DNA from 3 places in the Exiguobacterium acetylicum genome. Region 1 is predicted to be linked to each of the others. Evidence: riboswitches for the same ligand, from Rfam matches in the RefSeq annotation. Region 1 holds a riboswitch; each other region holds the start of a gene.
What was found. Region 1 has a riboswitch for S-adenosylmethionine ahead of metK (methionine adenosyltransferase). Riboswitches for the same ligand answer to the same signal wherever they lie in the genome.
Positions count from the first base shown of each region.

Region 2: linked by a shared signal. The riboswitch ahead of K7G97_RS15360 (Na+/H+ antiporter NhaC family protein) and the one ahead of metK (methionine adenosyltransferase) in region 1 are both predicted to bind S-adenosylmethionine.
Region 3: linked by a shared signal. The riboswitch ahead of K7G97_RS16215 (amino acid permease) and the one ahead of metK (methionine adenosyltransferase) in region 1 are both predicted to bind S-adenosylmethionine.

Region 1 covers NZ_CP082333.1:2,426,689-2,429,015, reverse strand. The annotation lists gene pckA (phosphoenolpyruvate carboxykinase (ATP)) at 1-685, opposite strand, end outside; SAM riboswitch class I at 920-1,046, shown strand; gene metK (methionine adenosyltransferase) at 1,175-2,327, shown strand, end outside.
Region 2 covers NZ_CP082333.1:2,970,104-2,972,430, forward strand. The annotation lists gene K7G97_RS15355 (metal ABC transporter solute-binding protein, Zn/Mn family) at 1-907, shown strand, start outside; SAM riboswitch class I at 977-1,081, shown strand; gene K7G97_RS15360 (Na+/H+ antiporter NhaC family protein) at 1,163-2,327, shown strand, end outside.
Region 3 covers NZ_CP082333.1:3,146,151-3,148,477, forward strand. The annotation lists gene K7G97_RS16215 (amino acid permease) at 1-1,354, opposite strand, end outside; SAM riboswitch class I at 1,432-1,533, opposite strand; gene K7G97_RS16220 (polysaccharide pyruvyl transferase family protein) at 1,642-2,327, opposite strand, start outside.

The DNA.
Region 1 (2,327 bases):
CGAAGAACAAGGCGACGTCGCCTTCGTGTCCGACGTTTGCCGAGCAGTGCATCGAAAGGACGTTTTCTTGTGGCAAGAGGTAGTTCATGACGGAAAAGATCGACTTCTTGATTTCTCCAGCGTATTCCGTTCCACCGATCAAGACGATCCGGTGTTCGAACGACATCGCGATGAACGTCTCGGAGTTCGTTCCGTCAACGGCAGGATCTGCTTTGAAATGTGGCGCGTAGACAACCGTGAACGGTTCGAAGGCAGCCACTTCAGGATACTCGCGTAAAAAAAGTTGTTTGGCAAACAGGTTATGCCAAGCGTATTGTGTGAGCACACGGACCGGAAGGGTGAAGTGCGTATCTGCTCCAGCAGCAGCTTCTGTGTAGTAGAGCTGATCGGCTTCGTTCATGTAACGAAGAACCTTTTGCAACAATTGTTCAAATTTGTCTCCATCCATTGGTTGGTTGACATGACCCCAATCAATGTGAGACTCGCAGGAAGAATCACGGACGATGAACTTATCTTTTGGTGAACGACCTGTAAATTTCCCCGTTTCTACAGATAATGCGCCGTTCTCAGCAAGGACACCTTCTTCGTTTCGAATCGCATGTTCGACAAGTTCAGCAACAGATAGTTGTTTGAACACATGCTCTTTCTTGAGTAGTTCTTCGATATTCAGGACCGTCATCGGCATCCTGACCCCACCTTTCCCCTACGTTGGTTTTGGCTCACTGCATTTAGTATGACACATTTATTATATATGACATACTAAAGAGAGAGCAATCATTTTCTGGTGCTGATTTCTATTTATCTGGAAACGCTTTCAGCATTAACAGTTTAACATCTCTTTCAAAAAGTTTCGACTAGAATTTGAAACCTTGCTTGACAGAGTAGGTACAACTTTATATCATGTAATTCGTAACGGATACTCTTATTCTGAGCAGGTGGAGGGAACAAGGCCCGAAGAAACCCGGCAACCGTCCTACATTAATTCACATATTAATGAGGGAAAAGGTGCTCTCCTGAAGCGAAGTAAACACTTCGAACGATAAGAGGGTAAAGGAAGAACGCACAACCTTTCCCTGACCATTTTTTGGACTTGGAAAGGTTTTTTTCATTTTACCGTCCCACTCAACTAGGGGAAATGAGTACACCGTCAAATTCTTTTTTGGGAGGGTCATACATGACAAACCTTAATCGCCGACTATTCACGTCGGAGTCAGTCACTGAAGGTCATCCAGATAAAATCTGTGACCAAATTTCGGATTCAATTCTTGATGCAATCCTCGCAGCGGATCCAAACGCGCGTGTTGCGGCAGAAACTTCTGTCACGACAGGTCTCGTTCTCGTTGCAGGTGAGATCACGACATCGACTTACGTCGACATTCCAAAAGTCGTCCGTGAAACGATTCGTGAAATCGGTTATACACGCGCGAAATACGGTTTCGACGCGGACACGTGTGCTGTATTGACATCAATCGATGAGCAATCAGCAGACATCGCTCTTGGTGTCGACCAAGCGCTTGAAGCACGTGAAGGTAGCATGTCTGATGCAGAAATCGATGCAATCGGTGCAGGAGACCAAGGTCTCATGTTCGGTTACGCAACGAAAGAAACACCAGAACTCATGCCACTTCCAATCTCGCTCTCACACCGTCTCGCACGCCGTTTGGCAGAAGTGCGTAAAAACGGTCAACTCGACTACCTTCGTCCGGACGGAAAAACACAAGTCACGGTCGAATACAACGAGAACAACGAGCCGGTTCGTGTCGATACGATCGTCATCTCGACACAACACGCAGAAGAAGTCACACTTGAGCAAATCCAAGCTGACTTGAAAGAACACGTCATCACACCGGTCATCCCGGCTGAATACATCGACGCAGCAACGAAATTCTTCATCAACCCAACTGGTCGTTTCGTCATCGGCGGACCACAAGGAGATGCTGGATTGACGGGTCGTAAGATCATCGTTGATACGTACGGTGGATACGCACGCCACGGCGGTGGAGCATTCTCAGGTAAAGATCCAACAAAAGTCGACCGTTCAGCTGCATACGCAGCACGTTACGTCGCGAAGAACCTCGTTGCTGCAGGTCTTGCAGACAAAGCAGAAGTTCAACTCGCGTACGCAATCGGTGTCGCGCACCCAGTATCAATCGCGGTTGACACATTCGGTACAGGAAAACTTCCTGAAGCGCAACTCGTCGAATTGGTTGCTGAAAACTTCGATCTTCGTCCGGCTGGAATCATCAACATGCTTGATCTCCGTCGTCCGATCTATCGTCAAACAGCTGCATACGGTCACTTCGGTCGTACAGATGTTGAGCTTCCAT
Region 2 (2,327 bases), 540 kb from region 1:
AGTCTATGCATCAACGTTCGCGACGGCTGCTATTGCCCGCGAAATCGGTGGCAATCAAGTCGACGTCAAGATGATCGTTCCACCTGGAGCAGACCCCCACTCTTACGAGCCAACGTCAAAACAACTCACTGAGATTGCCAAGGGCGACTTGTTCCTCTTAACCGGTACGACGCTCGAGCCGTATTCGAAAAAAATCCAGGAGAGTCTAAAAGGCACGGATGTCCGCTTCGTCGAGACGAGTAAGGACGTCAACTTGCTAGAGTCGGATGCTACACTTCATGCACATGAAGAAGAAGGGCATACAGAAGACGAACATGCCCACGAAGAAGAAGGGCATGATGATCATGCAACAGATGAACATGCGCATGAAGAAGAGGGTCATGACCACGGAAAATACGATCCACACGTCTGGCTCGACCCTGTCAACGCAAAAGCAATGGCACGCTCAATTACAACTGCTCTATCAAAAGAAGTACCAAAAGACAAAGCAACATTCGAGAAAAACTTAAAAGCGTTCGATCAACAAGCTGACGCACTCGATGAAGAGTTCAAACAAGCGGTCGCTGATGGATCGAAAAAAGAGCTTCTCGTTACGCATGCCGCTTACGGTTACCTCGCAGAACGATATGGCTTCACACAACTGCCGATCGCGGGAATTTCTCCTTCTGATGAACCGTCACAAAAGCAACTGGCCGCTTTAGTGAAAGAAGCACGGATGCATGATTTAAAATACGTCGCGTTCGAAGAGACAGTCTCACCTAAGGTTGCACGTGTCATCCAAAAAGAAATCGGAGCTGAATCCGTGACGATTCATAATCTAGAGTCGGTCACGAAAGCGCAACAAAACAGCTCTTATTTCAAGTTGATGGAAGAAAACGTCCAAACATTGAAAAAGGCACTTCAGTAAAGTACAGTTGACACGCGTTACTCAATGCGGTACGGTAAGAAACGTGTTTTACAACAATTGAATGACTTCTTTTTATCGCGAGAAACGGAGGGACTGGCCCAATGATGTTTCGGCAGCGGACGATTTGATTCGTACTGTGCCAAATCCAGCAAGCGAAAGCTTGAGAGATAAGAAGAGCGTCTTTATTTCATAAAGACCTCCTTCTTTCTTGCGAAGGGGTCTTTTTTTGTATCTTTGAGAAACGAGGTGTTAACAATGAATGAAACGATCACGCCTAACAAATGGGCACTGCTTCCTCTCGTCGTATTCCTGGTTCTCTTCATCGGAGCCGGGATCTTCTATGACGACTTTTACAAATTTCCGATCCTTATCGCCGCACTGATCGCTTTGATTTTTGCTGCAATCACGACGAAAGGATCCATCAATCAAACGGTCGAACGAATTGCAACGGGTGCCGGAAATCCCGATATCATGATCATGGTCTTCATCTTCTTACTAGCCGGTACGTTTTCTGGAACAGCAGAAGCAATCGGCGCCATCGATGCGACCGTTAATGCCGCTTTGACGTTCCTACCTCCGTCGCTCCTGATGAGTGGTCTGTTCATCATCGCTGCCTTCATCTCGATGGCGATGGGGACATCTACCGGAACGATTGCTGCACTCGCACCGATCGCCTTCGGTATTCATGAAGCGACAGGCATCAACGTTGCGATCGCAGCGGCTGCTGTCGTTGGTGGATCGATGTTTGGCGATAACTTGTCGTTCATCTCGGATACGACGATTGCTGCCGTCCGTACCCAAAAAACGAACATGCGCGATAAATTCCGGACGAACTTCATGATCGTCCTGCCGGCTGCTATTTTGACAGTCATCCTGCTCGCATTCGTTTCTGGTTCTGGTGACGTCGTCGAAGCAAAAGCATTTGAATTCTACAAGTTGATTCCATATCTCGCTGTCATCGTCCTTGCACTATTTGGCGTCAATGTCATTCTTGTCCTCATTGGTGGTACGTTACTCACCGGCATCATCGGTATGATTGATGGTAGTTTCGGCTTGAGTGGCTTCGTCCTCTCGATGTCCGAAGGAATGATGGGGATGGCGGAAATCTCCATTTTGACGCTCCTCATGGGTGGTCTCGTCAGCTTGATTACGTTCAACGGTGGAATTGCTTACTTGAAAGAGACGCTGACACGCAAGATTTCACAGCGTCGGGGTGCCGAATTCAGTATGGCGGCACTCGTCAGTGCAACGAATCTCGCGACAGCAAACAATACGATCTCGATTCTCGTCGCTGGACCACTAGCAGCTGAAATTGCCGATACGTATGAAGTCGATCGCAAGAAATCAGCGAGTATCCTTGATATCTTCTCTTGTGGTATTCAAGGCATCATTCCGTATGGGGCACAACTTTTGATCGCAG
Region 3 (2,327 bases), 720 kb from region 1:
AATTCGTGAACGCATGAACGATATAACAGATTACGATGAATGGAATACCACAGTACAAGGCGATTCGTTGTGTCGGATCAAATCCGATACCAATCAGAGAAATCAAACAAACGACGAAAGCGGCGATCGGTACGAATGGAAAGAGTGGTGTGCGATAGACCAATTCGTCGACCGTATGCCCTTCACGGAGGAATTGTTTCCGGAAACGATACTGGGCAACACTGATACTCATCCAAACAACGACGACAGCGAGACCGGAAATCGAGACGAGCGCGATATAGACACTTCCTGCTGCATAGATGCTAGACAGCAAGGCAAGTCCTCCGCCAAGCATGCTGAACAATACCGCTCGAAGTGGAACCCCACTTGGTGTCACCTGGGCGAAGAAGCGTGGAATCATGCGTTCGTTCGCAAGCGACCAGAGCATCCGAGAGGCAGCGTAAAGTCCAGAGTTCGCTGCCGACAAGATCGCTGTCAAAATGACGAAGTTCATCACGTCTGCCGCGTAGGGAATTCCGATTCGTTCAAACACGGCGACGAACGGACTTTCGAGTACACCTTTCCCATCCATTGGTAATAAGACGGCTAACACGATGATCGTACCGACGAAAAAGAGGACGAGTCGCAAAATCGTCGTCCGGATTGCAAGCGGAATCGTCCGTTTCGGATCGACTGCTTCACCCGCTGCGACACCGATTAGTTCCGTTCCCGAGTAAGCAAAGTTCACGGCAAGCATCGTCATGAAGATGACGAAAGCGCCATTTGGAAACAACCCGCCTTCGGTTAACGAAGAAAAGAATGGAGCCGGGCTACCATCTTGCAGTGGAATGAAGCCGACGATCGTTCCCGCACCGAGTAAAATGAAAGCAATGATCGTCACGACCTTAATGGCGGAAAACCAAAACTCGACTTCAGCGAACACGCGAACCTTCAAGACGTTGATACCGAGGATCATCGCAGCGAACAATGCGCTGAACACCCATACAGGAATCGACGGGAACCAACGTTGCATCAAAATGCCTGCTGCCGTGAATTCTGAACCAAGGGCGACCGTCCACGTCAGCCAGTAGAGCCAGGCTACTGTATAACCGGTGCCGGGTCCAATGTACTTCGTTGCGTACTTGTGGAATGATCCGGTTTCCGGCATGTGCACGGCGAGTTCACCGAGACTTAACATGACTAAGTAAACGACGACGGCCCCAATCAAATACGATAAAATCGTTCCGACGCGTCCTGCTTGTTCCAACGTATAACCTGTACTTAAAAATAATCCGGTTCCAATGACACCACCTAACGACAGCATGATCAGATGACGTGATTCCATCTTGCGTCGAAATGCTCCGCTCGTTTTCATGAATCCATTTCCTCCTCATTCCACCTACTTCAAACAAAAAACGCATCCTCACGGATGCGTCGGTCGACAATTCGGAAATCTTATCGATCGGGTGCAGCACCCGCAGGAATTAGCACAGTATCTTTCGACCTGTTGCTGAGGTTTCATAGGGCCAGTCCCTCCACCTCTCTGGATAAGTATGTAATTGTTCATAACCCTATCAAGTCTTTTTCAAATTGTCAACACAATTCAGAATACTTCTATCGAAAAAACATTCCGCATCGTATCGATCCGGAATGTTTAAAGGGTTACTTTTTAGCGAATAAATCCGCTGTTTTCAAGGCTGCACGAACCGCTTTCCGGTTCAATGTTCCTTGCTGGTGCTTCATTTTCTTCGTTTGGGCAGCCAATTGCGCTTTGAGTGCCGCAATCTCTTGATCCTTTTGAGCCGTTCCTGTTTGTTTCTGCAATGCTTTGATTTTCTTATCTTTTTCAGCTAATTGTGCTTTTGTTTGTTTTTGCGCATCCGCAATCTTCTTCTCTTGTTCCGGGAAGAACCGTTCAAAACGAGCGACTGCTTCCTCAAGACTTACGCCAGAGATCGGTTGGACTGGTGGGAGCAACTCGGTTTGCGCCATTTGACGGTCAAACGGTACATTCTCAGGATAGTTCGTCTCTTGGTAGATATGCTCAAGATTGTTCACGTTCAAGAAGTCAACGAAGTTGTCGAAGTTACGCGCTTGAACACGTGCCGGACTTTGGAAGTCAGCGCTTGCTACGACGTCGGATAATTGTGTATCCGCTGTGATGTCGTTCGCCCAAATGTGCGTCAACTGATGGTAATCCGTCAATTCGCGCATCCGTGCATCTTTTGGAATGAGGATACTCGGCGTACCTGCAAGCGTTGCTGTGATATTTCCGTGCAAGCGTGCACCAAAACTAAGGTCTGCTTGTCCGATGAAATCGAACCATGTCTGTGCGTTCAAGAAGAAAC